DNA from 3 places in the Streptomyces sp. E-08 genome. Region 3 is predicted to be linked to each of the others. Evidence: riboswitches for the same ligand, from Rfam matches in the RefSeq annotation. Region 3 holds a riboswitch; each other region holds the start of a gene.
The links. A riboswitch is a leader RNA that binds a small molecule or an ion and turns the genes downstream of it on or off. The one in region 3 is predicted to bind cobalamin.
Positions count from the first base shown of each region.

Region 1: it holds a riboswitch for cobalamin, as region 3 does, so the genes downstream of both, ACN9MM_RS09710 (cobalamin biosynthesis protein) here and cobN (cobaltochelatase subunit CobN) in region 3, are expected to answer to the same signal.
Region 2: it holds a riboswitch for cobalamin, as region 3 does, so the genes downstream of both, ACN9MM_RS05020 (energy-coupling factor ABC transporter permease) here and cobN (cobaltochelatase subunit CobN) in region 3, are expected to answer to the same signal.

Region 1 is NZ_CP183971.1:2,110,195-2,119,700, reverse strand. Features, by position in the region: gene ACN9MM_RS09715 (cobyric acid synthase) at 1-734, opposite strand, end outside; gene ACN9MM_RS09710 (cobalamin biosynthesis protein) at 731-1,717, opposite strand; cobalamin riboswitch at 1,753-1,892, opposite strand; gene ACN9MM_RS09705 (hypothetical protein) at 2,007-2,228, opposite strand; gene ACN9MM_RS09700 (anion permease) at 2,245-3,516, opposite strand; gene ACN9MM_RS09695 (alpha/beta hydrolase) at 3,925-5,052, shown strand; gene ACN9MM_RS09690 (hypothetical protein) at 5,142-6,539, shown strand; gene ACN9MM_RS09685 (VOC family protein) at 6,608-7,012, opposite strand; gene ypfJ (KPN_02809 family neutral zinc metallopeptidase) at 7,071-7,961, opposite strand; gene ACN9MM_RS09675 (ABC-F family ATP-binding cassette domain-containing protein) at 8,231-9,506, shown strand, end outside.
Region 2 is NZ_CP183971.1:1,062,940-1,072,445, reverse strand. Features, by position in the region: gene ACN9MM_RS05035 (ATP-binding cassette domain-containing protein) at 1-323, opposite strand, end outside; gene cbiQ (cobalt ECF transporter T component CbiQ) at 320-1,069, opposite strand; gene ACN9MM_RS05025 (energy-coupling factor ABC transporter substrate-binding protein) at 1,075-1,755, opposite strand; gene ACN9MM_RS05020 (energy-coupling factor ABC transporter permease) at 1,752-2,450, opposite strand; cobalamin riboswitch at 2,480-2,685, opposite strand; gene ACN9MM_RS05015 (PTS-dependent dihydroxyacetone kinase phosphotransferase subunit DhaM) at 2,764-3,219, opposite strand; gene dhaL (dihydroxyacetone kinase subunit DhaL) at 3,216-3,836, opposite strand; gene dhaK (dihydroxyacetone kinase subunit DhaK) at 3,862-4,854, opposite strand; partial or broken gene ACN9MM_RS05000 (IS5/IS1182 family transposase) at 5,303-5,669, opposite strand; gene ACN9MM_RS04995 (hypothetical protein) at 5,759-6,124, shown strand; gene ACN9MM_RS04990 (hypothetical protein) at 6,222-6,590, shown strand; gene ACN9MM_RS04985 (helix-turn-helix domain-containing protein) at 7,006-8,028, shown strand; gene ACN9MM_RS04980 (hypothetical protein) at 8,164-8,523, shown strand; gene ACN9MM_RS04975 (hypothetical protein) at 8,683-9,138, shown strand; gene ACN9MM_RS04970 (hypothetical protein) at 9,248-9,506, shown strand, end outside.
Region 3 is NZ_CP183971.1:4,139,039-4,148,544, forward strand. Features, by position in the region: gene cobN (cobaltochelatase subunit CobN) at 1-2,539, opposite strand, end outside; cobalamin riboswitch at 2,579-2,710, opposite strand; gene ACN9MM_RS18955 (cobalamin biosynthesis protein CobG) at 2,784-4,007, shown strand; gene ACN9MM_RS18960 (precorrin-8X methylmutase) at 4,004-4,657, shown strand; gene ACN9MM_RS18965 (precorrin-2 C(20)-methyltransferase) at 4,654-6,147, shown strand; gene ACN9MM_RS18970 (cobalt-precorrin-6A reductase) at 6,218-6,943, opposite strand; gene ACN9MM_RS18975 (cobalt-precorrin-5B (C(1))-methyltransferase) at 6,956-8,074, shown strand; gene ACN9MM_RS18980 (GNAT family N-acetyltransferase) at 8,116-8,676, shown strand; gene ACN9MM_RS18985 (hypothetical protein) at 8,666-9,079, opposite strand; gene ACN9MM_RS18990 (CopG family transcriptional regulator) at 9,076-9,354, opposite strand; gene ACN9MM_RS18995 (50S ribosomal protein bL37) at 9,483-9,506, shown strand, end outside.

The DNA of each region.
Region 1 (9,506 bases), 2.0 Mb from region 3:
CGCAGGGAGACCCGCAGGCCGTCCTCCTCGTCGATGCCGAGCCCGTGCGCGTACGGCAGGACACCGAAGGTCCGGCGCCCGGTGAGCCCGTGCAGCATGTCGAGGCCCGGTTCGAGCAGCGTGACGTCACCCCGGAACTTGTTGACCAGGTATCCGGCCACGAGCGCCTGGTCCTCGGGAGAGAGCAGCGCCGTCGTCCCGAAGAACTGGGCGAAGACCCCGCCCCGGTCGATGTCCCCGACGACGACCACGGGCAGCTTCGCGGCCCGCGCGATGCCCATGTTCACGATGTCCGTGCGCCGCAGGTTGATCTCGGCCGGACTGCCCGCCCCCTCGCAGATCACGGCGTCATACGTGCCCCGGAGTTCCTCCAGGCACGCGAGGACCGGCTCGAAGAGTTCCTTCTGCCGGCCGCCGTGGTAGCCGCGGGCGCTCAGTTCGCCGACCGGCCTGCCCATGAGGACGACCTGGCTGGAGCGGTCGCTGCCGGGCTTGAGCAGCACCGGGTTCATCAGGGCGGTCGGCTCCACCCGCGCGGCCTGGGCCTGCATGGCCTGGGCCCGGCCGATCTCGGCGCCCTCCCGGGTGACGAAGGAGTTCAGGGACATGTTCTGGCCCTTGAACGGCGCGACCTTGACGCCCTGCCGGACCAGCCAGCGGCAGATTCCGGCCGTGACGACGCTCTTGCCCGCGTCGGACGTGGTCCCGGCGACGAGCAGCCCCCCACCCCTCATGCGTTCCTCCGCTTCAGCGCGCTCGCGATCATGCGGCCGCCCACGCAGGCGGCCAGGGTCAGTCCGGTGACCCGGCGGGAGAGCCGGACCGCGCGGTCGATGTCGGCGACCTCGACGGGCCGCCCCTCCCCGTTGAGGACGGGCCGGTGCTCGACCCGTCCGGCGTACGAGAGGGTCCCGCCGAGCCGCACGCCGAGGGCGCCCGCGAAGGAGGCCTCGACGGGGCCCGCGTTGGGGCTCGGGTGCTTCGCGGCGTCCGCCCGCCAGGCCCGTACGGCCCCGCGCGGGTTCCCGCCGGCGACGGTCGCGAGGACCGCGGTCAGCCGGGCGCCGGGCCAGCCGGCCACGTCGTCGAGGCGGGCCGAGGCCCAGCCGTACCTGCGGTACCGGGGGGACTTGTGGCCGACCATCGCGTCGAGGGTGTTGACGGCGCGGAAGCCGACCAGGCCCGGCACGCCCGCGACCGCTCCCCAGAAGAGGGCGCCCACGACCGCGTCGGAGGTGTTCTCGGCGACGGACTCCACGACCGCGCGGGCCATCGCGGGACCGTCGAGGGACTGCGGGTCGCGCCCGCACAGGTGCGGCAGCCGCTCGCGGGCGACCTCCAGGTCCCCGGCGGCGAGGGCGCCCCCGATCGCGCGGGCCTCGCGCCCCAGGGTCGTACCGCCGACGACGGACCAGACGGCGGCGGCGGTGAGCGCGGCGGATCCGGCACGGCTGCCCCGTACCGCACGGGCGGCGAGGGCGCCGGCCGCGACGGTGGCGCCGGCGCAGACGGCGGTGTGCAGGGCGCCCCACCCGCGGTGGTCGCGCCACAGGGCGTCCTCGACCCGGGCCGCGGCCCGGCCGAACGCGGCGACGGGATGGCCGCGGCGGGGGTCGCCGACGAGCAGGTCGACGGCGAGACCGGCGGCCGCGCCGTACGCGAATCCGTCCGGGGAAAGGCGGCTGGTTCTGGAGGGTCCGGGGCTGCGGCCGGGCATGGCGCTGTGTCCTCACTCAGGGTCCGCGCCCTGGATCGACGTGACCGGCGGCGAGAGTTCCTGACTCCCGGACCCTTCGGATCCGGTCACAGTGGCGGGACCGCGCCGGATTCGCACCGGACTTCCTCTACTGCCGCCGTAATGGCCTCGGCAGTCCACCACGGCCCGAGAACAGCCGTCAACTCACCCTTGACCTGCACCGCGTCACTGTGCGAAGCACCACAAACACGACGGCGGGGCGGTCCGCACACCGAAGGTGCGGACCGCCCCGCCGGTCACGCTCGACGCGTCAGGCGACGATCAGGTAGATGCCGTACGCCACGGCCGCCAGGCACAGGGCGAAGCAGGCGTAGGCGCCGGTGCGGGCCAGGGCGGCGGAGCCTCCCTGGGCGGCGGCCTGCTCCTGCTTGGAGAGGCCGATGACACCGAGGGTGAAGAGGCCCACGAGCGCGACGGTCGTCACGAGGCTGACTCCGAAGACGGAGCCGAGAGCTGCCCAGTCGATCTTCATGCTTGGTTCCAGTTCCTTAGACCGCGGCGGCGGGGGCCGGGGGAGCGGCCGGGTCCGTGGGGACCGGCGCGGGGATGGTGGTCTTCAGGTCCTCGTCCGCGACGGCGGCGACGGAGCCGGCCGGCGGCGGGGTGACGGCCGCGATCGCGGTGGTCACGACGCCCGCGGGCTCGGCGTCGCCGTCCAGGTCGTCGGCCGTGACGTTGTGCCGGTCGACCGGCTTGCGGCGGGACAGCGACCAGATCACGGCCGAGCCGGAGACCAGGAGGACCGCGACGGCGACGATGCCCCAGGGGCCCTGCTTGGTGAGGAACTCGGCACCGGCGCCGACGAGGCCGGCGGCGGGCAGCGTCAGGCCCCAGGCGACGAACATCCGGGTCGCGGTCGACCAGCGGACGACACCGCCCTTGCGGCCGAGACCGGCACCCATCACGGCACCCGAGCAGGACTGGGTGGTCGAGAGGGAGAAGCCGAGGTGCGAGGAGGCGAGGATGACCGTGGCGGCGCTGGTCTGGGCGGCGAAGCCCTGCTGCGGCCGGAGGTCGGTGAGGCCCTTGCCCATGGTGCGGATGATGCGCCAGCCGCCGAGGTAGGTGCCGAGCGCGATGGCCACACCGGCGGAGACGATGACCCACAGGGGCGGGTTCGAACCGGGGGCGACGACGCCCTGCGTGACCAGGGCGAGGGTGATGATGCCCATCGTCTTCTGGGCGTCGTTGGTGCCGTGGGCGAGGGAGACGAGACCGGCGGAGGCGATCTGGCCGACGCGGTAGCCCTTGGCGGTGCGCTTCTCGTCGGTCTTCGCGCCGATCTTGTACGTCAGGCGCGTGGCCAGCATCGCGGCGAGGCCGGCGACGATGGGCGCGGCGACGGCCGGGATGAGGACCTTGGTGACGATGGTCGGGGCGTTCACGGCGGACCAGCCGGCCGACATGACCGCGGCGCCGATGAGACCGCCGAAGAGGGCGTGGGACGAGCTGGACGGCAGGCCGAGGAGCCAGGTCAGCAGATTCCACAGGATGGCGCCCACGAGCGCCGCGAAGATCACTTCTGTACGAATGCCCTCTTCGTTGATGATCCCGCCGGAGATCGTCTTGGCGACCTCCACGGACAGGAACGCGCCGACGAGGTTCAGCACGGCGGACATGGCCACCGCCGTCTTGGGCTTGAGAGCACCGGTCGAGATGGTCGTGGCCATCGCGTTGGCGGTGTCGTGGAAACCGTTCGTGAAATCGAACACGAGAGCTGTCACGACCACAATGGCGAGCAGCAGCGTGATGTGTTCCATTTACCCAGGCAATCGTTTGACGTCAGTGGCTCGTCGAACGTAAGCAACCTGGGTGAACGGAAGATGAACTGGGGCGGGCGGCGTGGTGTCCCTATCCGGTGTCAAGAGGTTCCGCTTGTGGCCCCCGGGTGCCCGGTTGTCCACGATGCGGTCACCCGGCAACCATGGGTAATCCGGGCCCGTACGGGGCACGTACGACCTGCCCCGCTTCCTCCCCCGTCACCCGGTTCCGCTCCCTGGACAGAACCATCCGGCCGGGGGACCGCCAGGAGGAGACCCATGTCACTCCGCCGGGCGATCCCTCCGCTTCGCCCCTCCCCGGGCCGGGCCCGGGGAGCGCGGGGCCGGTCCAGGGCCGTCCGGGTCCGTCCGGTGGCAGCCCCACCCCGCCCTGCCGACACTGGGAGCGTGCGCCCGGCTACAGCGACGGCAGCGGCCGTCACCACTCTGATAGGTGTCGGCGCGGCCGCGATCGCGGCCGGCCGGTACGCCAGCGACGTCGCCCTCAAGGTGCCGTCCGGACGACCACTCCCCGGAGACCCCCGGCTCACCGTGCACGCCACGGGGCCCGAACGCATCACCCTCACCCGCAGCCTCGCGTCGCTGCGCCCCGGCACGTACGGGATGGAGGCCCACGGCCTGCACGCCGTCCTCGGCCCCGTACTCGACCGGGTCCCGCACACCGCCGACACCGTCGTCCGCCGCCTGGAGCGGGTCGAGCTCGGCGTCCTCGGGCCCGGCGCCCGCGTCCGGCTCACCCCCCAGCTGCACCGGGGCACCCCGATCAGCGCCCTCGGGCTCGCCCAGGAGGACGTCGAGATCCCCGGCGAACTCGGACCCCTGCCCGGCTGGCTCGTGGCGGGCCCCCGCACCACCTGGGTGATCGCCCTGCACGGCCTCGGCACCACCCGAGAGCACCCGCTCAACCTCGTCCCCTTCTTCCACCGGCGCAAGATCCCCGTCCTCGTCCCCGCCTACCGGGGCGACGAAGGTGCGCCCGCCTCCCCGGACGGCCTCGCCCACCTCGGCGAGTCCGAGTGGCGGGACGTCGACGCCGCCATCCGCTACGCCGTCCGCCGGGGCGCGCGGAAGGTCGTCCTGCACGGCTTCGGGACCGGCGCGTCGATGGCCCTGCGCGCCGCCGTCGAGTCGGGCGTGCGCGACCGGATCGGCGGCCTCGTCCTCGACTCCCCGGTCCTCGACTGGGAGGCCACCTTCCGCAACCTCGCGGCGGCCCACCACGTCCCCGGACCCCTGCTCCCGCTCGCCGTCCGCGCCGCCCAGGGCAGGACCGGCCCGCACGGGGACCTCCTCCAGGCCGCCTCGGAGCCGGGCGCCCTGCGGGTCCCCACCCTCCTCTTCCACGGCCCCGACGACACGATCGCCCCCTGGGAGCCCTCCGTCGAACTCGCCGCCCGGCGCCCCGACCTCGTCAGCCTCCAGACCGTGCGGCACGCCCCGCACGCCGCCATGTGGAACGCCGACCCGGTCCGCTACGAGGAGTCCGTCCGCCGCTTCCTCACCCCCCTCCTCTGAGCGCGGTTCCGAGGCCGTTCCGGCGCCCGATCCGACGGGGCGTCCGATTCCGATTGGGCTTTCGGGCCGTCAGCGGGAAGACTGCCCCCGTGACGTCTCGAAAGCCCGATGAACCATTGGCGCGCAACTCCAGACTCCGACTCGTCCGCCCGCGGGCGCTGGCCACCGCCCGACGGGCGGTGACGACCCGGCGCACCCGGCCGGCGCCGCGGCCGCCCGAGGGCACCCCGCCCCGCGCGGAGCTCGCCCGCCAGGCCCGGCACGTCCTCGCCGACGCCGTACGGATCGCCCGCTGGGCCGCCGTCGAGCGCGGCGCCGACACGGCACCCCGCACCGGCCCCGCCCAGGAACGGGCCGCGGCCGCACTGGACCTGACGCCCGGCCAGATCCGGGCCGGCTGGGACCGCGCCCGGCTCGCCGGGCTCGTCGAGCTGCACGGCGACACCGCCCGCCCCGGCTGGCGGCTGCACGCCTGGGACCGCGACGACTCGGCCGTCCTGCGCGGCTGGGTCGCCCTCTTCGACGCCTGGTCCCTCGTGCACCCGTCCCCCGGGGCGGTCGCGCCGAGCGCCGTCGCCGAGGTCGTCGAGGCCGTCCCGCAGGTGCTCTCGCTGCTCCAGCTCTCCCAGGGCCCGGTCCTCGTCCCCGCCCTCCTCGACCTCCTCGGCCAGCGCGTCGAGGAACTCCGCGAGGAGCGCTGCGAGGTCCCCGCGGCGGGTCCGGCGCCCGAGGCCGCGGACGCCCCCGCCCTCGATGGCCTGCCCGCCCTCCTCGACTGGGCCCTGGAAGGCCTGGCCGCCGTCGGCGCGCTCACCCTGGACCCCGGCACCGACGAGCGCCACGCCACCCTGACCCCGCTGGGGAACTGGGCGGTCTGGGTCAAGCTGGAGCAGATCTGCGTCGCCGCGCAGAGCCCCGCGGGAAACATCGAGCAGTCCGCCGAGGACATGCTCCGCGGCTGCGCCCGGCTCACCCCGGGCCCGGCCCGCGACGAGTACCGCGCCTGGCTCGCGGCCCGCACCCTGTCCAGCGCCGTCGGTGAGCTCCTGGCCGTCGCCCGCGGCGAGGACGCCCTCCTGCGCGGGCTCGCCTTCGAGGCGCTCCGCGTCGTCGGCGCGCCCGCCGAGGCCGAGGTGCGGGCCACCGTCGCCGAGCCCTCGCTGCGGCCGTACGCGCTGCTGTGGATCGCCGAGTACGAGGGGGCCGACCCCGACGACGCCCAGGAGGTGCTGACCCGCGAGGAGTCGACCTGGCTCTGGGTCGACACCGCGGCGGCCGTGGCCGACCACGGCGAGAGCGAGCTGCTCGTCCGGCACCTCGACTCCGCGGTGCAGGGCACCGTCCCGGCGCTGCTCGACGAGATCCGCGCCGTCGGCCACCCCCGTACCGTGCAGGTCCTGGTCGCCCTGGCCGCCGCCCACCCGGACCCGGCCCTGGCCAAGGCGGTCCGCCGGGCCGCCTTCCAGGTGCACACCGGGGGAGCCTGAGCCACCGGAGAGGCGCCGGCGGCGCCGGGCCCGCGTCACCGGCGGGGACCCGCCCGCCGGGCACGGACCTACCCGGAGGTGGCGCCGGGGGCGTACGTGCCGAAGCTCCACACGTTGCCCTCGGCGTCCCGGGCCGTGTAGTCCCGGGAGCCGTACTCCTGGTCCGCCGGGGCCATCACGATCTCGATGCCGTGCGCCACCGCCCGCGCGTGGTGCTCGTCGACGTCGTCCACGCGCACGTACACCGAGGCCGGTCCGCCGCCGGTCATCAGCTTGTCGAACGCGCTGCCGCTGCCCTTGCTGCCCAGCATCACCATCCCGTTCCCGCAGGTGAGCTCGGCGTGCATGACACGGCCGTCCTCGCCCTCGTACACGGCGTGCTCGCCGAAGCCGAAGCCCTCCGTGAGCTGCTTGATCGCCGCCTTCGCGTCCTCGTACCGCAGCGTCGGACAGATGTCGGGTGTCCCAGCCATCCCGATCACTCCCTCTCGATGTGACCCGGATCTCAGTCTGGCAGCCGGCGCCGACAACTCAGCGGAAGGTGTTGCACCGGGCCATGTCACCGGTCCGGTAGCCCTCGTAGAACCACTGCTGCCGCTGCGCGGCCGAGCCGTGCGTCCAGTTCTCCGGCGTCACCCGGCCCTGGAACCTCTCCTGGATCCGGTCGTCGCCCACCGCGGCCGCCGCGTCCAGGCCGTCCCGGATGTCCTGGTCGGTGAGCCGGGTGAGCAGCAGCCGGCCCGTCTTCTCGTCGGGGGTGGTCGTCGCGTGCCGCGCCCAGACCCCCGCGTAGCAGTCGGCCTGGAGCTCGACCCGCACGGCGTTGGAGTTCGCGCCGGTCCGCCCGTCCTGGGCGCGGCTCAGGGTTCCCATCAGGTTCTGGATGTGGTGGCCGTACTCGTGCGCCACGACGTACGCCTGGGCGAAGGGCCCGCCGCTCGACCCGAACGTGGTCCGCAGCTCGTCGAAGAAGCCCAGGTCGAGGTAGACCTGCCGGTCACCGGGGCAGTAGAAGGGGCCCACCGCCGAGGTCGCCCGGCCGCACGCGGTGTCGACCCGGTCGGTGAACATCACGGTGGTGGCGTTCCCGTAGGTGCCTCCCCGGCGTGCGTACTCGCCCCGCCAGTAGTCCTGGACGCTGTTCACGACGGCGACGGTCCGGCAGTCCTCGCGCGTGTTGGCGTCCGCGCCCTTCCTGCAGCTCTGGCTCACCTGGGCCGCGGACGAGGAGCTCGCGACCGGCTCGTCCCCGCCCGAGGAGAGCCCGAGCTGGTCGGGCCCCACCCCGAAGAGCACGCCGAGGACCAGGGCGATGAGACCGACGATGCCGCCGCCGACGGTCGCCCTGCCGCCCGGGATGCGGCTGCCGCGGACGTCCCGTACCTCCGAGGTGTCCAGGTCGGCGTCGTCGTCGAACTGCACGGTCCACCACCCTCCCGCGTCGCTGTCGCGGCGGTGGTCGCCGCCATGCGCCGAGTATCGGACGATCTACTGCGATCTGCCCCTTTTGCCATGCATCAGAAGGAATGTGAGAAAGCCCCGAGTTCGCCGTCCGTACCCGCATGGCCGAAAACCAGTTGCAGACGCCCGTTAGACTGGCCGCATGGCCATTCTCCTTTGGGTGCATTAGCGGCGTCGAAGCCCGCCACCAGTCGTCCTTCCGCCCTTTCCCACCGCCCTGGAGTCTGTCCGTGATCACCGCTTCCGGCATCGAGCTGCGCGCCGGCGCCCGAGTCCTCATCGAATCCGCTTCCTTCCGCGTCGCCAAGGGCGACCGCATCGGCCTCGTGGGCCGCAACGGAGCGGGCAAGACCACCCTCACCAAGTGCCTCGCCGGCGAGGGCCAGCCCGCCGCCGGTGCCATCGCCCGCTCCGGCGAGGTCGGCTACCTCCCGCAGGACCCGCGCACCGGCGACCTCGACGTCCTGGCCCGCGACCGCATCCTGTCCGCCCGCGGCCTCGACACCCTCCTCAAGAAGATGCGGATGAACGAGGAGCGCATCGCCACCGGCTCCGGCGCCACCCGCGACAAGGCCATGCGGCAGTACGAGCGCCAGGAGACCGAGTTCCTGACCAAGGGCGGGTACGCGGCCGAGGCCGAGGCCTCCACCATCGCCGCCGCCCTCGGCCTGCCCGACCGGGTCATGGGCCAGCCGCTGCACACCCTCTCCGGTGGTCAGCGCCGCCGCGTCGAGCTCGCCCGGATCCTCTTCTCGGACGCCGACACCCTGCTCCTCGACGAGCCCACGAACCACCTCGACGCCGACTCGATCGTCTGGCTGCGCGACTACCTGAAGACCTACCGCGGTGGCTTCATCGTCATCTCCCACGACGTCGACCTCGTCGAGACCGTGGTGAACAAGGTCTTCTACCTGGACGCCAACCGCTCCACGATCGACGTCTACAACATGGGCTGGAAGCTCTACCAGCAGCAGCGCGAGGCCGACGAGAAGCGCCGCAAGCGCGAGCGCCAGAACGCCGAGAAGAAGGCCGCCGCGCTCAACTCGCAGGCCGACAAGATGCGCGCCAAGGCCACCAAGACCGTCGCCGCGCAGAACATGGCCAAGCGCGCCGAGCGCCTGCTCTCCGGCCTGGAGGCCGTCCGCGCCTCCGACAAGGTCGCCAAGCTCCGCTTCCCGGACCCGGCGCCCTGCGGCAAGACCCCGCTGACCGCCGAGGGCCTCTCCAAGTCCTACGGCTCCCTGGAGATCTTCACCGACGTCGACCTGGCCATCGACAAGGGCTCGCGCGTCGTCATCCTCGGCCTCAACGGCGCGGGCAAGACGACCCTGCTGCGCCTCCTCGGCGGCGTCGAGCAGCCCGACACCGGCGAGGTCACCCCGGGCCACGGCCTGAAGCTCGGCTACTACGCGCAGGAGCACGAGACGCTCGACCCCGAGCGGACCGTCCTGGAGAACATGCGCTCGGCGGCGCCCGACCTCGACCTCGTCGACGTGCGCAAGACGC
Region 2 (9,506 bases), 3.1 Mb from region 3:
AACGACACGTCCTGACCGACCGAGGCCGCGAACAGCTGGTCGTCCGGATCCTGCACGACCAGCTGCACCGTGGTCCGCAGCCGGGTCAGCCCCTGCCGGTCGTACGCCACCTCCGCCCCGTCCAGGAGCAGCGACCCGCTCCCGCAGCGCAGACCCCCGCTGAGCAGCCGGAGCAGCGTCGTCTTGCCGCTGCCGTTGCGGCCGAGGAGCGCGATCGCGCGTCCCTCCGCCACCGCGAAGTCCACGCCCGACAGGACCGCGGGCCCGTCCTCGTAGGCGAAACCCGCCTTCACCAGCTCCACGACGGGGGTCGGAGACGTCACGGAAGGAACCTTTCCAGTACGAGGGTGAGGGCGACGAGACCCGCCAGGAGCAGGCCCGTCGCCGTGAGGAACCGCCGCGACACCGCGACGGCGGGCACCAGCACCCGCAGCGTCCCGTCGTAACCGCGCCCGGCGAGCCCCGACTGCAGGCGCTGCGCCCGGTCGAAGGCCCGTACGAACGTCGTCGCGCCGAGGCCGGCGAGCGAACGCCAGGTCGCGGCCCGGGTGGTGTGCCCGAGCCGGGCCGCCTGGGCCTGCCGGATCTTCGTGAGCGCGTCGAGCAGCAGGAAGATGATCCGGTACATCACGAGTGCCACGTCCACCACCGGTGCCGGGACGCCCGCCCGGACCAACCGGGGCAGCACGTCGGACACCGGCGTCGTGAAGGCGAAGAGCAGCACCCCGAGAGAGGCCGAGGCGGTCCGCAGCAGCAACTCGCCCGCGTGCACGGGACCGTCGGGCGCGAGGGCCACGAGCCCCCGCGCCCCGCCCACCTCGAAGAGCAGCGGGACCGCGCCCGTGACGCAGAAGCCGAGCGGGATGCGGAACGCCCGCCACAGCTGACGGCCCGGCACACCGGCCGGGCCGAGCAGCACCGCGAGCGTGGCCGCCGCCACGAGCACCGCGCCGGGCCACGGCGGCAGACCCACCGCGCACAGGGTCAGTCCGAAGCCGAGGAGCGCCTTCTCCACGGGATGACGGCGGCGCCAGCGACTGCTGTGCGCCGCCGCGTCGATCGGCAGCATCGGCGCTACGCGCCCGTGCCGTCGAAGGGGACGGAACCGTCGTCGGCCCCCGGGACCCCCGCCTCACCGACGACGGGCCGGGACCCGCCGCTTGCGGCACCGGCGCCGGCGGCACGGGAGGCTGCGCCGGCCCGCGGGGCGCGGGAGCCGGCGCCGGCACGCGGGGCGCGGGAGCCGGCACCGGTACGCGGGGCGCCGGAGTCGGCACCGGTACCGGTACCGGCGTGCGCGTCGGCCGAGTCCTCCCCGCTGGTCGACGTGCCGGAGACGGGCCCGTTCCCGGCCGTACCGGAGTCACCCTGCCCGACGGGACCGCCTTCCCCCGTCGCACTCTCCATCCCCGTCGCACCGTCCGTCCCCGCCGCCTCGGCGGCCTCCGCCGCCGCGCGGGCCGCGCCCTGGCGGCGGCCGCGCCGGAGGCCGAAGTAGTACGCGAGGACGCCGGCGCCCAGTGCCGCCTGGAGGGCGAAGAGCGCCGACTCGATCTCGCCGGACGGCGGCTCGTACAGCGGGCTGAACCACGGCTTGTAGTCCGGCTGGAGCTCGGTGATCGCGGTCTCGGCCTCCGCGTCCGACCCCGCGAACGGCTCTTCCTTGTGGTCGCCGAGGCCCAGCGCGAGCGGCAGGACCGCGAGCGCGGCGACGAGGAGCAGCAGCAGCGTGTTGATCTTCGCGTTACGGCTCATCGCGCGGCCACCTCCTCCCCTCGCTCCGCCTTCGGCCGGCCGAGGACGCCGAGCCGGACCAGCTCGCCCTTGCTGGACTGGGTGAGCAGCCGCATCACGAGCACCGTGAGCAGGCCCTCGCTCACCGCCAGCGGGATCTGGGTCACGGCGAAGATCCCGCCGAACTTGGCCAGCGCGCCGGGCACGCCGCTGCCGGGGTCGGGGAACGCCAGGGCCAGCTGCACGCTGGTGACGCAGTACGTGGACAGGTCGGCGACGAACGCGCCGAAGAAGACGGCCACCATCAGCGGCGTACCGAACCGCCGCAGCAGCCGGTACGTCCCGTAGCCCGCCCAGGGCCCGACGATCGCCATCGAGAAGGCGTTCGCCCCGAGGGTGGTCAGCCCGCCGTGCGCGAGCAGCAGGGCCTGGAAGAGCAGGGTGATCGTCCCGAGGACCGCCATGATCGGGGGTCGGAAGAGGATCGCACCCAGACCCGTACCGGTCGGGTGGGAGCAACTCCCGGTGACGGAGGGAAGCTTGAGTGCCGACAGGACGAACGTGAAGGCGCCGGACGCGCCGAGCAGCAGGGTGGACTCGGGGTTCGACCGCACCTCGCGGGTCAGCGCGCGCACCCCGTGGGCGACGAACGGGGCGGCCGCTACGCCCCAGGCGGCGGCGTGCACAGGGGGCAGATACCCCTCGGCTATATGCATGGTCGGTAGACCCTCTCCAGCACCTCGTGGATGGACAACGCACCCCGGCCGGTCTCCTGGCTGACGGTCATACGGCCCGACTCCGCCTTCCCACACCGTCGCGGTCTCCCGCGCCGGTCCAGTGGCTTCCCCGGGGTGTTCCCCCCGGGGATGGAGCCGGACCTCCCGATCACAGTGGCGAGGGCCGCACCGGTACCGCACCGGTTTCCCGTACACCAAGGCCCTGCGACATTAGTGTGTTGACCTGCTGGATCACAACACGGTCGCCACCCGGCGCGGCCCGTCGGTCACTCCCCGCACACGGCTCGGGCGCTCACTCCTTGCGGTAGGAGTACGCCTCCGAGGCCGCCGCCACCACCGCTTCGAGGTCCCCGCCGGCGCTCGCCGTGACCAGCGCGGCGACCGCGCCCTCGACGAACGGCGCGTCCACCAGGCGGGCGGCCTCGGGCAGTTCGTCGCCCTCGGCGAGCAGCGCCTTCACGGTGAGGACCGCGCTGCCCAGGTCGACCAGGAGCGCCACACCGGCCCCCCGGTCGACGGCCTTCGCCGCCTCGCAGATCAGCTCGGAACTCGTCCCGAGCCCGCCGTCCGCAGTGCCGCCCGCCGGCAGCAGCGGCGCGAGATCGCCGCCGCCCGCGAGGCCGCGGGCCAGCTCGGCCACCGCCGTCGCGACCGCCGCGCTGTGGGAGACGAGCACGATGCCGACGGGCGGGACCACGGGAGGCACGGCGGGCGGTTCTGTGGGCGGTTCTGCGGGCGTGGGGCTCATCGCACCCCCTCCGTGCGCGCGGTGTCGGCGAGCGCCGCGAACAGCAGCGCCGACGACGTCGCCCCCGGATCCTGGTGCCCGATCGACCGCTCCCCGAGATAGCTGGCCCGGCCCTTGCGCGCCTGGAGGGGTACGGTCGCGAGGGCGCCGCCGTCGGCGGCGGTCCGGGCCGCCTCGTACGAACTCCGGAGCCCTTCGACGGCGGGCACGAGCGCGTCCAGCATCGTCTTGTCCCCCACCTGGGCGCCGCCCAGCTGCGACACGGCGGCCACCCCGGCGCCGAGGGCCTCCGCCAACCGCACCCGGGTGACCTGCGCGTCCTCGCCCAGGGTCTTCCCGGCGCGCCGCAGCAGCGTCCCGTACAGCGGCCCCGAGGCGCCGCCGACCGTGGAGATCAGCTGCCGCCCGGCGGCGGTGAGCACCGCGCCCGGGCTCGCCGGCGGCTCCTTCGCCAGGATCTCCGTCACGGCGGCGAAGCCCCGCCGCAGATTGGCCCCGTGGTCGGCGTCGCCGATGGCCGAGTCCAGCTCGGTGAGCCGGTCCGCCTCCCGGTCGACGTCCTCGGCCACCGCGGCCAGCCAGCGCACCAGGAACCCGGCGCCGAAGGTCTCCGTCATGTCGCTCCCCATGCCCAATCCCGTCTCACCGGCCCCAGCGCAGCGCGGGCGTCTGCACCGGAGCGTCCCACAGACGCAACAGCTCCTCGTCGACCTCGCACAGGGTCACCGAGCACCCGGCCATGTCGAGCGACGTCACGTAGTTCCCGACCAGTGTCCGGGCCACCGGCACCTGCCGCTCGGCGAGCACCCGCTGCACCTCGGCGTTGAAGCCGTACAGCTCCAGGAGAGGAGTGGCGCCCATCCCGTTCACCAGGGCGATGACCGGCCCGGACGGGCGCAGGTCCTCGACGACGGCGTCCACGGCGAAGTCCGCGATCTCGCGGGAGGTCATCATGGCCCGCCGCTCCCGGCCCGGTTCGCCGTGAATCCCGATGCCCAACTCCAGCTCGCCCGCGGGGAGATCGAAGGTCGGGCTGCCCTTGGCGGGGGTCGTGCAGGCACTCAGGGCCACCCCGAAGGACCGGCACCGCTCGTTGACCCGTCGGGCGATCGACTCCACGCGCTCCAGCGGGGCGCCCTCCTCGGCGGCGGCACCGGCGATCTTCTCCACGAACAGCGTGCCGCCGGTGCCGCGCCGCCCCGCCGTGTACAGACTGTCCGTCACCGCCACGTCGTCGTCGACGAGGACCTTGGCGACCTGGATGCCCTCGTCCTCGGCGAGCTCCGCGGCCATCTCGAAGTTCAGCACGTCGCCGGTGTAGTTCTTCACGACGAAGAGCACCCCGGCGCCGCTGTCGACGGCGGCCGCGGCACGCACCATCTGATCGGGCACGGGCGAGGTGAAGACCTCTCCGGGGCACGCGGCCGCCAGCATGCCGTACCCCACGAACCCCCCGTGCAACGGCTCGTGCCCGGACCCGCCGCCGGACACCAGCGCCACTTTCCCGGCCACGGGCGCGTCCCGCCGCACCACGACCCGCCGCTCGACGTCCACGGTCAGCTCGGGATGCGCCGAGGCCATCCCCCGCAGCGCATCGGCGACGACGGTCTCAGGAACGTTGATCAGCATCCTCACGGGTGTCTCCTCGGGATTTCAGCGGCTGGACTCACTCTTCGGGTCTTCGCAGGTCAGATCGTGTTGCCGGGCTAGGTGATCTTGGCGGTACGCGGCGGTCGAAGGCGGCATCCGCCGGTGCTCATGCTGATCTGATGCGGACTTCTATGACGCTATGTCAGCTTAGTGTGGCGACGCGCCAGGTCTCGTCGAGATCTTTCCCTCGGTGGTATCGACAATCCTGCTGCGAAGGTCACGAGTGCTGCTCCGGCCCCAGGATTTCCGGGTCCGAGCGACCCCAGGGTGAAGGAAATCCGTGCTGCGCAGGACGTGTGGTCCGTAGGTGGTGCGACCTACACGCTGGATGCGGGAACCATCAGGAAGTACACGATGGCCCGGTTCGGATCGGCGTTCAACGCACCGACGGTCGTCGCCACCGGACTCGACGACGCGGTCCAGGGGTGGAGCCCGGCCGGCCAACCACGACGACCAGGCGGGTGTCGGCGTCGATGACGACCTGGTGGTTGGTGGAGTACCGGTAGTTCTTCGACCGCTCGGCGACGGTGTGGTCCCGGGTGGAGACCAGAGCGGCGTCCACGATGAGCACTGCATCCTTGGTGAACCGATTGCGCGATTCGTACGGTCAGGTTTGTTCGCCAGTACGCGGTGACCAGCAAGATCCGGTCTTCCAACGGGAGGATCCATGGTCGGCCCCTGCGGACCGCGTCCGCACCTGCGCGGCGCAGTACCGTCACCAGCTTCCCGAAGGCGCGCGGGCTCAGCCCGGAGAACGGGGCTATCCAGGACGGCTCCGACGCTGTGATCACACCAGTCAGTTCGAGATCATCTCGTCCATGTGACCACGTCTTCAGAAGGCCGCCGGGGGCTCTCGTCGGTCGTTCTCCTGAGCTGCGACACTCTGTATGTGATCTATCCCGCGACGGACCAGCTGTCATCTGCCGAACGCGCCTTCATGATCAACGCCACCGAGATCGACATCCTCCCCGGTGTCCGGGGCGATCTCGACGAGCCGCTGGTCTCAGGGCCCGCCTCGGCTCTCGTCCCGATCCTCCTTCCCCTCGTCGACAGAGGATGGATCGAAGTGTGCCGGCTCGTGCCGTGGACAGCGCCGGATGGCACTCTCGGTGAGCAGCCCGGTCCCCCCATTCCGAGGCAGGGCCTTCCTGCAGTTTTGGCGAACGCCGAGAACTGGGAGTACCCGCGATCCGGCACGTGGCTGGGGTGCCTCACACTGACTCTCACCGAAGCAGGGCAGGGGATCCCCCGCTGACACTCGGTCTCAACGGCAGCCCTCCATTCTCTGCAAGATCCTCCGCGGCCGCCGTCTCAGAGACGAAGGCGTTCCCGCGCCCTTCAGGAAGCGCCTGGTGGACGCGCTGTGCGACCCCACCAAGGCCCTCGACGGTGGTACGCGAAACCGCCCCGTCCAGATCCAGCACTTCGCCTGCCACGGCGATACCACCGACAAGACGGACCCCGACTTCGCCCTGCTGCTCGGCGGCCCGTACGGACGCGGAAGACGGATCTCGCTCCGCGCGATCAGACACGGGTTTCGGCAGCGGCAGCAGCGACTGGGATCCCCGAGCGGTGCCCGGGCGCTGATTGTCGCGAACGCCTGCGGGTCCGCGGTGATCGACAGGGCGAGCCACCGGTCCTTCCGGCTGTTCACCGACCGCGGCATTCCGCTCGGCTTGCTCTACGTCCTCTACGGCGACCCGTTCCTGGGGATCGGTTAGAGCGGTCGCCGGTCTGAGAGGAACTCGCGTCCCCTTCAGCGACAGCCCGACGGCCGACTCGGAGGCGTCGACCGCGAGCCCCCGGTGTCCGCGTTCCGGCGCCAGGGGTGTCTTTCACCATGTGCCAGGCGTCGAAGCGGTCCTCGTCGTGCGCGGGCGGTGGTTCCCGTACGGCGGTCGGCGTCGGCGCTGTAGGAGTCGCCCAACCCGGTCCCTTCCTCCTCGTCGGATCAGCCATGGCCGGATTCCGACTGTCGAGACCGCACTCCGAACAGCCCCGTGCGTCTGCTAATTGATCACCTGCCGATGGGGTGATGCACGGCTGTGCGACAAGCCGGCCAGGTGGCCGGCTCGTTGCCGTGTCGAGGTGTGGGGGGATCACATGGGTTCGCTGGCTCGACCAGATGCTGCCGGGGTGGGGGAGGACAGGTTCGACTGGTTCTGCGAGACGGTGTGCCGTGCCGTGATGCCCGTCAGGCTCAGCACACGGCATGCGTCCGACTTCCGGGCGAGCATGACGGAGCTGGATCTCGGCGCGGTGCGGCTGTCCGGCGTGGCCTGCTCGCCCGTGCACTCGCGCCGCACCGCGACGCATGTCCAGCGTGCCGATCCGGAGCGCCTGCAGCTGGCACTCGTCAGTCGAGGTGAGGTGTGGATCTCCCAGCACGGCAACGATGCGGTGGTCGCGGGGGGACTCGTGCTCACGGACACCTCACGACCGAGCGAGGGGGCGTGCGCGGCGGGGCGGATCGAGACGGTGGTCCTGCAGATCCCCCGTCAGGCGCTGGCGCTGAATCCCGACCGGGTGGACCGCCTCCTCGCACGGAGCCTGGCCGCGGAGGCGGGGTCGGGGGCGATCCTCGCCGACTTCCTGAAGACGCTGCACACACGAGGCCCGCAATGCCGCCCGGAGGAGCTGCGCGCCATGGGGTCCGTCGCCCTCGACCTGGCCACGGCGTTTCTCGCGCGGCAGCTCGGTGACCCCGGTGAGGCGCCTGCCGAGGCGCGGGCGCAGGAGACGTTGCTGCGGATCTACCGCTTCATCGAGAGCAATCTCGGTGACCCGGGCCTGACTCCCGAGGTGATCGCCGACCGGCACCACATGTCCGTGCGGGGTCTCTACCGCCTGTTCGGCGACCAGCCGCGGACCGTCGCGGCACACATCCGCCAGAGCCGGCTGGAGCACGCCCACAGCGACCTGGCACGCGGGGAACTCAGCGGTCAGCCCGTTCAGACGATCGCGGCTCGCTGGGGCTTTCCCAGCGCGACCGGGTTCAGCCGGGCGTTCCGCGAGGCCTACGGAATCAGCCCTGTCGAGCACCGTGCCCTCTCGCTCGCGGCCCCGCGGCACGCAGAGGAAAGGAATCCGGCAGGCCATGCACACCACGGCGCGCCGTACGGGCCTACATTCTCCGCTGGAGACAGCGCCACAGCGTGAACGGAGCCACGGGACAACAACCCGGCCCGACGCCCGGAATGCCATCGACAGTGGCATCGGCCTTTTGACCGCCGCATCTCCGTGCCCCTCGCCCTGCCCGCGAGGAGGCGTCCGACATTCATCTCAGGGGGACACATGAGCATGCGCAAGAAGGCCGCCACCACCGTCGCGGCCACTGCCCTGGCCTTCGCCGGGGTGCTGGGCTCCGCGGGACAGTCGTTCGCCGGATCGAACGGCCAGCAGATCCGTTTCCACGACACCAGCACCGTCGTCTACTCCATCCGCATCGAGGGCTACAACCAGAACGGCGAGCAGGTGTCGGGCTGCTTCTCCACGCCGAGCAAGGACACCTGGATCAACGGCTGGTGGTGGAAGGGCGAGGTCGGCGTCACCTTCTACCGGAACAACTCCTGTTCCTTCGCCACGTATTACGGCGACGTCGTCGCGTGGGTCCCCACCGAGCAGAGCGGCGACTGGACGACCGTCTACTCCTGACCCCGCCACGGGTCGCGGCGGGATGGTCCGCCGTGCTGCGCTCCGGCCCGGCAGCGGGACTGCCGCTACGGGGGCAACCAGCTCTGGTACGCCGGCGACATTCCCTGGCCCGTCGGCATCCCTTCGTGATTCCGGCCTGGATGAAAGAGAGAAACACTCATGATTCGACGCGTTTCGGCGATGCTCGTCGCCGCGGCATCCCTGTTCAGTACGGGAGTCATCATGGCCGCGCCCGCGCAGGCGGCCTCCTGCACCCCCGACAACGCCTGCCTCTACTCGAGCGCCGACTTCGAGGGCTTGAAGCGGGACGACTACAGATCCCAGACCTCATGGGCGTCCATCCACTACGACGGCTTCCCGGACGCCTTTCTCTACTGGAACGAGAACAGTCCGCTCAATGTCAGCTCGCTCGACAACTGGGACGTGGACACCAGGGTCTCGGTGTACTACCACTCCCAGTGGCAGGGGCCCTGCTTCAAGATCGAAAACTACGGGTCCGTGACCAACTTCGCCTACATCACCCTGAGCAGCGGCAAGAACGCCAACGACGTGATGGCCTCGCACCGCTTCGGCAACTACTGCTCGGGGACCGTCTACGACTCCTCCAGCTCCTGATCCCCGGCCCGTGACCGGGGTAGGGCGGAGGCCGATTCCGCCCCACCTCAGCACGTCAATCAACCCTCAAAAGCCGTCACTTCGGCTTGAATAGAAAAGAGGAACACTCATGATGCGACGCATTTCCGCGATGGTTGTCGCCGCGGCATCCCTGCTCGGTGCGGGAGTCACCATGGCCGCGCCCGCGCAGGCGGCCTCCTGCACCCCCGACAACGCATGTCTCTACTCGAACTCCGACTTCACCGGATACAAGAGGGACGACTACAACTCCCGCCACAACTGGGAGATCATCACCTACCCCGGCAGCCCCAGCATCCCGCTCTACGCGGGTGACAACTACCTCTACAACGTCAGCTCCATCGACAACT
Region 3 (9,506 bases):
CGTTGTCGTCGCGGTAGCGGGTGAGCAGCGAGTCGGCGAGCGCCTGCCCGGTCTCCCAGGCGAGCCGGGACGGCACGGCCTTGGGGTCGACGGAGTAGAAGTTGCGGCCGGTCGGCAGGACGTTGACCAGACCCCGGAGCGGGGAGCCGGACGGTCCGGCCGGCACGAAGCCGCCGTTCAGGGCGTGCACGGCGTGCGCCAGCTCGTCGGTGGTGGCGGCCAGGCGCGGCACGACCTGCTCGCAGGCGAAGCGCAGCACGGCGTGCACCTCGGGGCCGTACGCGGCGGCGACCGTCTCGATCGCGTCCACGGACCAGTCCGCCGCCTCCATCGCCTCGACCAGCTCGCGGGCCTTCGCCTCCGCCTCGTCGGCGGTGGTGCGGGTCGCGGCCGACTCGTCCAGGCCGAGGGCCTCGCGCAGACCGGGCAGCGCCTGCGTGCCGCCCCAGATCTGGCGGGCACGCAGGATGGACAGGACCAGGTTGACCCGGGCCTCGCCCTCCGGGGCGCCGCCGAGGACGTGCAGTCCGTCGCGGATCTGGGCGTCCTTGACCTCGCACAGCCAGCCGTCGACGTGCAGCAGGAAGTCGTCGAAGCCGTCGTCCTCCGGGCGCTCCTCCAGACCGAGGTCGTGGTCGAGCTTGGCGGCCTGGATCAGGGTCCAGATCTGGGCGCGGATCGCGGGCAGCTTCGCCGGGTCCATGGAGGAGATCTGCGCGTACTCGTCGAGCAGCTGCTCCAGGCGCGCGATGTCGCCGTACGAGTCGGCGCGGGCCATCGGCGGCACCAGGTGGTCGACGAGGGTCGCGTGCACGCGGCGCTTGGCCTGGGTGCCCTCGCCCGGGTCGTTGACGAGGAACGGGTAGATCAGCGGGATGTCGCCGAGGGCCGCGTCGGGGCCGCAGGCGGCGGACAGGCCGGCGTTCTTGCCGGGCAGCCACTCCAGGTTGCCGTGCTTGCCCAGGTGGACCATGGCGTCGGCGCCGAAGCCGCCGTCCTCGGCGCGGGCGGCGATCCAGCGGTAGGCGGCCAGGTAGTGGTGGGACGGCGGGAGATCGGGGTCGTGGTAGATCGCGATCGGGTTCTCGCCGAAGCCGCGCGGCGGCTGGATGAGGACCAGCAGGTTCCCGCGCCGCAGGGCGGCGAGGACGATGTCGCCCTCCGGGTTGCGGGACCGGTCGAGGAACATCTCGCCGGGCGCCGGGCCCCAGTGCTCCTCGACCTGCTCGCGGAGCTCGGCGGGCAGCGTCGCGTACCAGCGCTTGTAGTCGGCGGCCGGGATGCGGACCGGGTTCTTCGCGAGCTGCTCCTCGGTCAGCCAGTCCTGGTCGTGGCCGCCGGCCTCGATGAGGGCGTAGATCAGCTCGTCGCCGTCGCCGGAGACCAGACCGGGGAGGTCCGCCTCGGGGCCGAAGTCGTAGCCCTCCTCGATGAGGCGGCGGAGCAGGGAGACGGCGGAGGCGGGGGTGTCGAGACCGACCGCGTTGCCGATGCGGGAGTGCTTCGTCGGGTACGCGGAGAGGACGAGCGCCAGCCGCTTCTCGGCGTTCGGGATGTGGCGGAGCCGGGCGTGCCGCACGGCGATCCCGGCGACGCGGGCCGCGCGCTCGGCGTCGGCGACGTACGCGGGCAGACCGTCGGCGTCGATCTCCTTGAAGGAGAACGGGACGGTGATGAGGCGGCCGTCGAACTCGGGCACGGCGACCTGGCTCGCGGCGTCCAGCGGGGACAGGCCCTCGTCGTTCTCCTCCCACGCCGACCGCGAGCCGGTCAGGCAGAGCGCCTGGAGGATCGGCACGTCGAGCGCGGCGAGCGCGCCCGCGTCCCAGGCCTCCTCGTCGCCGCCGGCCTGCGCCTCGGCGGGCTTGGTGCCGCCGGCCGCGAGGACGGTCGTGACGATCGCGTCGGCCGTGCGCAGCGTCTCGACGAGCTCCGCCTCGGGGGCCCGCAGGGACGCCACGTACAGCGGGAGGGCCCGCGCGCCGGCGTCCTCGATCGCCCCGCACAGGGCGTCGACGAAGGCGGTGTTCCCGCTCATGTGGTGGGCGCGGTAGTAGAGCACGGCGATCGTCGGGCCGGTCTCGTTCCTCGCGACCCGGTCGAGCGGGCCCCAGGTGGGGGCGGCGGCCGGGGACTCGAAGCCGTGGCCGGTGAGCAGCACGGTGTCGGAGAGGAAGCGGGCCAGCTGCTCCAGGTTGGCCGGGCCGCCGTGCGCCAGATAGGCGTGCGCCTCGGTGGCGACGCCGACGGGCACGGTGGAGGACCCCATCAGCTGGGCGTCGGGGGCCTGTTCGCCGCTGAGCACGACGACCGGCTTCCCGGTGGCGAGGACCGTGTCCAGGCCCTCCTGCCAGGAGCGGATCCCGCCGAGGAGGCGGACGACGACGAGGTCGACGCCGTCGAGCAGGGCGGGGAGGTCGGCCAGGGGGAGGCGCGAGGGGTTGGCGAAGCGGTACTCGACCGCTCCCTCGGCCTGGGCGGCGTTCGCCGCGCGGGCGCTGAGCAGGTCGGTGTCGGAGTGCGACAGCAGCAGGAGCATGGCGAGCTCAGGCCTTCCTCGGGGTTGTCCGCGCCCCGGGTGGTCAGATGGACGGCGGGAGTTCCTGACTCACCCGCGGGTGCGGGCTCACAGTGGCGGGACCGCGCCGGATTCTCACCGGGCTTCCTCCCCGGGGTCCTGGGACCCCATGCCGATCTGCATCCTAGATCGTGGCGTGGGCGGGCCCCAGGGAGCGGCGGGGTCGACCGGATCACACCCGGTGGTCGGGCGGTTCCCCGTGGGTATGCTCGCCGCCATGCCGCCCACCCCACCCCCGGCGTCCGAACCGGGCGAACCTCGCGTACGGGACCGTGGCGACGCCTGCCCCGGGGCGCTGCGCCTGCACCCCGCCGACGACGGACGCCTGGCCCGACTGCGCCTGCCCGCAGGGCGCCTGACGGCTCGTCAGGCCGAGGTTCTGGCGCACGCGGCCGAGACCCTCGGCGACGGGCGGATCAGCATCACCTCACGCGGCAACGCGGAGCTGCGCGGCCTCGCCGAGGACTGCGGGGCGCGGCTCGCCTCCCTCCTGGCCGGGGCGGGCCTGCTGCCCTCCCCCACCCACGAGCGCGTCCGCAACATCGTGGCCTCGCCCGGCGCGGGACTCGACGGACTCGGCCACTCGGACGTGCAGTTGTGGGCCCGCGCCCTGGACACCGCCCTGTGCGCCGAACCCCGGGCGGCGTCCCTTTCCGGACGGTTCCTGTTCGTCCTGGACGACGGGCGCGGAGACGTCGCCGGGCTCGGCGGCGATGTGAGCTTGATCGCAGGACGGGACGGATCCGTCCGGCTGCTCCTCGGCTCCCGGGCCTTCCTCCTCGCCGCCGCCGACGCCGTCCGGGCCGCCCTCGCCGCCGCCCTCGCGTTCCTCGACGCGGCCGAGGCCGCGGGCAACGGGGCCTGGCGCCCGCACGAGCTGCCCGACGCGCACGTACCCGACTGGGCCGGGGCGCTCGCGAGGGCCGGGATCACGGCGGAGCCCGTACCCGTACCGCCGCTCCCCGTGTCCCCGCCGCCCGCGCCCGGGCCGCTCGGCGACCGCGCCCTGCACGTCCTCGCCCCGCTCGGCCGGCTGACCGCCACCCAGCTGCGGGCCCTGCTGCCCGCCGCCGAGGTCCGGCTCACGCCCTGGCGCGGCGCGGTCGTGGTGACCGACCCCGCCAGGCTCCCCGCCCTGGAACCGTACGGCCTGGTCACCCGGCCCGGCCTGCCTTCCGTCGGGGTCAGCGCCTGCACCGGACGCCCTGGCTGCGCCAAGTCCCTCGCCGACGTCCGGACGGACGCCGGCCTGGTCCGCCACGGAGGCCTGCCCGTCCACTACTCCGGGTGCGAGCGCCGCTGCGGCCACCCGCGCGGCACCTGGGTCGACGTCCTCGCCACCGGCGACGACAGCTACCTGGTGGACGGCGTCCCCACCCCCCGTACCGCCCTGCCCGAAGCAGTGACCAAGGCCCGCACGACGAGATGAGCGAGAGCACCAGGATGTTCGACTACGAGAAGGACGGGACGGAGATCTACCGCCGGTCCTTTGCCACGATCCGCGCCGAGGCGGACCTCGCGGACCTGCCCGCCGACGTCGCCCAGGTGGCGGTCCGGATGATCCACGCCTGCGGCATGACCGACCTCGTGCAGGACATCGCGTACTCCCCGCGGGTCGTCGCGAACGCCCGCGAGGCCCTCCGCGCGGGCGCGCCGATCCTCTGCGACGCCCAGATGGTCGCCAGCGGCGTCACCCGCAAGCGGCTGCCCGCCGACAACGAGGTGCTCTGCGCGCTCTCCGACCCGGCCGTCCCCGCCCTCGCCGCCGAGCTCGGCACCACCCGCTCCGCCGCCGCCCTCGAACTGTGGCGGGACCGCCTCGAAGGCTCCGTCGTCGCCATCGGCAACGCCCCCACCGCCCTCTTCCACCTCCTGGAGATGATCGCGAAGGGCGCCGGGAAGCCCGCCGCCGTCCTCGGCATCCCCGTCGGCTTCATCGGCGCCGCCGAGTCCAAGGACGCCCTGGCCGAGAACACCCTCGGCCTCGACTACCTGGTCGTACGGGGCCGGCGCGGCGGCAGCGCGATGACGGCCGCCGCGATCAACGCCCTCGCCCACGAAGCGGAGATCCAGGCATGAGCACCGTGACCGGAAAGCTGTACGGCGTCGGGCTCGGCCCCGGCGACCCGGACCTGATGACGGTCGCCGCCGTGAAGGCCATCGCCGCGGCCGACGTCATCGCCTACCACTCGGCCCGCCACGGCCGCTCGATAGCCCGTTCCATCGCCGCCGAGCACATCCGCGAGGACCACATCGAGGAGCGGCTCGTGTACCCGCTCACGGTGGAGACCACGGACCACCCGGGCGGCTACCGGGGCGCCCTGAACGACTTCTACGAGGAGGCCGCGGCCCGCCTCGCCGCCCACCTCGACGCCGGCCGCACCGTCGCCGTCCTCGCCGAGGGCGACCCGCTCTTCTACGGCTCGTACCAGCACATGCACAAGCGGCTCGCCGACCGCTACGACACGACCGTCCTCCCCGGCGTCACCTCGGTCAGCGCCGCCGCCGCCCGCCTCGGCGAGCCGCTGTGCGAGGCGGAGGAGGTCCTCACGATCATCCCCGGCACCCTGCCGGAGGACGAGCTGACGGCCCGCCTCGCGGGCACCGACTCGGCGGTCGTGATGAAGCTGGGCCGCACTTTCCCGACCGTGCGGCGGGCCCTGGAGCGGGCCGGCCGGCTGGACGACGCCCGCTATGTGGAGCGCGCGTTCATGACGGGCGAGCGCACGGAGAAGCTGACGGACGTGGACCCCGGGTCCGTCCCGTACTTCTCCGTCGCGGTCCTCCCCTCCCGCATCGGCCAGGAGCCTCCCCTACGGGAGACCGGCGAGGTCACCGTCGTCGGCACCGGCCCCGCCGGGGCGCCCTGGCTGACCCCCGAGTCGCGCGGCGCGCTCGTCAACGCCGACGTCCTCGTCGGCTACACGACGTACCTCGACCGGGTCCCCGTCCTGCGCCCCGGGCAGATCCGGCACGGCTCCGACAACAAGGTCGAGTCCGAGCGCGCCGAGTTCGCCCTCGACCTGGCCCGCCGCGGCCGGAAGGTCGCGGTCGTCTCCGGCGGCGACCCGGGCGTCTTCGCGATGGCGACCGCGGTCCTGGAGGTCGCCTGCGCACCGGAGTACGCGGACGTGCCCGTACGGGTACTCCCCGGGGTGACCGCGGCGAACGCGGCCGCCGCCGCGGCGGGCGCCCCCCTCGGCCACGACTACGCGACGATCTCCCTCTCCGACCGGCTCAAGCCGTGGGACGTCATCGAGGCCCGGCTCCGCGCGGCCGCGGGCGCGGACCTCGTCATCGCCCTCTACAACCCGGGCTCGAAGTCCCGCACCCACCAGGTGGCCGCCGCCCGCGACCTCCTCCTGGAACTCCGCGCCCCGGAAACCCCGGTGGTCGTCGCCCGCGACGTCGGCGGCCCGGAGCAGTCGGTCCGGATCCTGACCCTGAAGACCCTGGACCCCTCCGAGGTCGACATGCGCACGCTCCTCCTGATCGGCTCCTCGCAGACCCGGACGGCCGAACGGGGCGACGGCCGCACGATCACGTGGACGCCGCGGCGCTACGGCTGAGGGCTGAGACCCGAGAGGGGGCGGGGGCGGGACCCGAACCGGGTCGAGGTGACCGAACTCGGCCCGCCCGTCACCGCGTAGCCACCCACGCGGCGGCCTCCTCCGGGGAGGCCGCCGTCCGCACGCCCTCCGGGACCGGGGGGCGGCGGACCACCACCACCGGGAGGCCCGCCTCGCGGGCCGCGGTCAGTTTCGGGGCCGTCGCCGCGCCGCCGCTGTCCTTCGTGACCACGACGTCGACGCGGTGGTGGCGCATGAGCTCCCGCTCGCCGTCCAGGGTGAAGGGGCCCCGGTCCAGGAGCAGCTCGGTGCGGGCGGGCCCGGGGGTGTCCGGGGCGTCCACCGAGCGGACCAGGAACCACTGCGGGCAGGCCGCGAACGCCGCCAGGCCCATGCGGCCCGTCGTCAGGAACACCCGGTCGCCCAGGCCGTCCAGCGTCCGGGCCGCCTCCTCCAGGGACGCCACCGGCCGCCAGTCGTCGCCGTCCACCGGGACCCAGCCGGGACGACGCAGCGCCAGCAGGGGAACATGGGCGGTGGCGGCCGCCCGGGCCGCGTTGAAGCTGATCCGCTCGGCGAAGGGATGGGTGGCGTCGATGACCGCGTCCACGGCGTGCCCCGCCATCCACTCCACGAGCCCGTCGACGCCGCCGAACCCGCCGATCCGGACCTCCCCGGCCGGCAGCCGGGGGCTCGCCACCCGCCCCGCGAGGGAGCTGGTGACCCGCACCTTCCCGTGCAGCAGTCCGGCGAGGGCGCGGGCCTCGGTGGTCCCGCCGAGAATGAGTACGTGCACAGGAGCCTCTTCGTGACTTCAGGCGGCGGGCGTGAGGCCCAACTCAAGCACACCGGCCTCCGCCCGGGCTGGACGACCGGTGCCTGCGCGACGGCGGCCACCACCGCCGCGTACACCGCGCTGCTGACCGGCGACTTCCCCGACCCGGTGACGATCACCCTCCCGAAGGGCCAGACGCCGTCCTTCGCGCTGACCGCCGAGTCCCTGTCGGGCGGCTCCGCCATGGCCGCCGTCGTCAAGGACGCCGGCGACGACCCGGACGTCACCCACGGCGCCGTGATCCGCTCGACGGTCCGGCTGCTTCCGCCCGGCTCCGGCGTCGTCTTCCGCGCGGGCGAGGGCGTCGGCACGGTCACCCTCCCGGGCCTCCCCCTGGACGTCGGCGAGCCGGCGATCAACCCCGTCCCCCGGCAGCTGATGCGCGAGCACGTGGCGCAGGTCGCCGCCCGCCACGGAGGCACCGGCGACGTCGAGATCACCGTCTCCGTCGACAACGGCGCCGAGATCGCCCGCTCGACCTGGAACCCCCGCATCGGCATCCTCGGCGGCCTGTCGATCCTCGGCACGACCGGCGTCGTCGTCCCGTACTCCTGCTCCGCCTGGATCGACTCCATCCGCCGGGGCGTCGACGTGGCCCGCGCGGGCGGCCTCACCCACGTGGCGGGCTGCACGGGTTCGACGTCGGAGCGCACGGTCGGGGAGATCTACGACCTCCCCGAGATCGCCCTCCTGGACATGGGCGACTTCGCGGGCGCCGTCCTCAAGTACATCCGCCGCCATCCCGTCGACCGGCTCACGATCTGCGGCGGCTTCGCCAAACTCTCCAAGCTGGCGGCCGGCCACCTGGACCTCCACTCGGCCCGCTCCCAGGTCGACAAGGCCTTCCTCGCCGGCCTGGCCCGCACGGGCGGCGCCCCGGAGGCCCTCGCGGCCGAGATCACCGCCGCGAACACGGGTCTCGCCGCCCTCCGCCTCTGCGAGGCCGCCGCCGTCCCCCTGGGCGACCTGGTCGCCACCCGGGCCCGCGACGAGGCCCTCGCGGTGCTGCGGGGCGCCCCGGTCGCGGTGGACGTGATCTGCATCGACCGCGCGGGGACGGTCGTGGGGCGGTCCTCGGTGGCGGGACCGTAATCCGCGCGACAGCCTCGCGGCCGCTCGCCGAGAATCCCGGGATGACCGACTTCTCGCACAAACCCACGCTCACCGGTGACCTGGTGGTCCTCCGGCCCGTCACCGGGGCGGACGTGCCCGCGCTGCTGCCGCTGTTCGAGGACGCGGAGGTCACGCGGCTGACCGGGAGCCACACGCGGTTCGACGAAGCGGCGCTGGTGAAGTGGTACGGCTCGCGGGGCGCGCAGGACGACCGGCTCGACCTCGCCGTGGTCGAGCGGGCCACCGGCCGGGTCGTCGGCGAGGCCGTCCTCCTCGCATGGGACCCCGACAACGAGAGCTGCGCCTTCCGGATCGCCTTCGTCCCGGACGCCGTCGGCCGGGGCCTGGGCACGGAGGCGACCCGGCTGATCGTCGGCCACGGCTTCGAGGCGCTCGGCCTGTACCGGATCTGGCTGGAGGTGTACGCCTTCAACCCCCGCGCCCGCCGCGCCTACGAGAAGGCCGGCTTCCGGGCGGAGGGCGTCCTGCGGGGCGCCCTGCTGTGGGAGGGGGAACGGGTGGACGCGACGGTGATGTCGGCGCTGGCGCCGGAGTGGGCCGAGGCCGCCGTCAGACCTTGACGACGACGATCCGGTCGGGGACCAGCCTCTCCAGGTCGTCGACGTCGGACGTGAACACCGTGACCTCGCCGGTCTGCTGTCGCGCCACGACGGCCAGCACGGCGTCGATGGCGTACTTGTGTCCGTGCAGTGCGGCGTCGGCGAGGAGGCGGCGGGCCTGGCGGGCCTCCTCCTTGCCGATGTCCGCCACTCGGACACGGGAGAGCACCCAGTCCCAGCGGTGCTCGGTCGTCCGCCCGTCGTGGGCCTCGACGAGAGTCAGGGGGGACGTCACCACGTCGGCCTCCCCCCGGGCGGCCATGGCGAGGCGGACCATCATGGCGCGGTCGCCCCGTACCGCGAGCGACAGCGCCTCACCGTCCAGGACGAAGACCTGGAGGGGCCGTTCCGTCCGGCGCGTCACGCGGCCTCACCCGCGCGCGGCTCCCGGGCTCGCCGACGGCGTTCGTGCTCGGCGTGGAGTTCGTCCATCTCGGCGCGGCCGGCGGCCAGCTCCTCCTCCGTGAGCGGGCCGTACTCCTCCTCCAGCCAGTCGACGAGTTCCCGGAGCCGGTCGCGGTCGCGCCGCAGGCGCAGCGCCTCCGAGACGTACGCCGAAAGCCCCTGGTCGCCGGCCTCGGCGCGGACCTCCTCCAGGAGGTCCTCCGGGATCGTCACTGTCACCTTCTTCGTGGCCATACTCGCGACCATACTCCCCGCACCAGGCCCCATACCGGTTTTCGGCACGCTCCGACCCGGATGCGCGTCCCCCCTCCCGTGCCTAGGCTCGACTCCGCAGGAGTCCCCGACGACAAGGAGGAATTCCCATGGCGAAGCGCGGCAACAAGAAG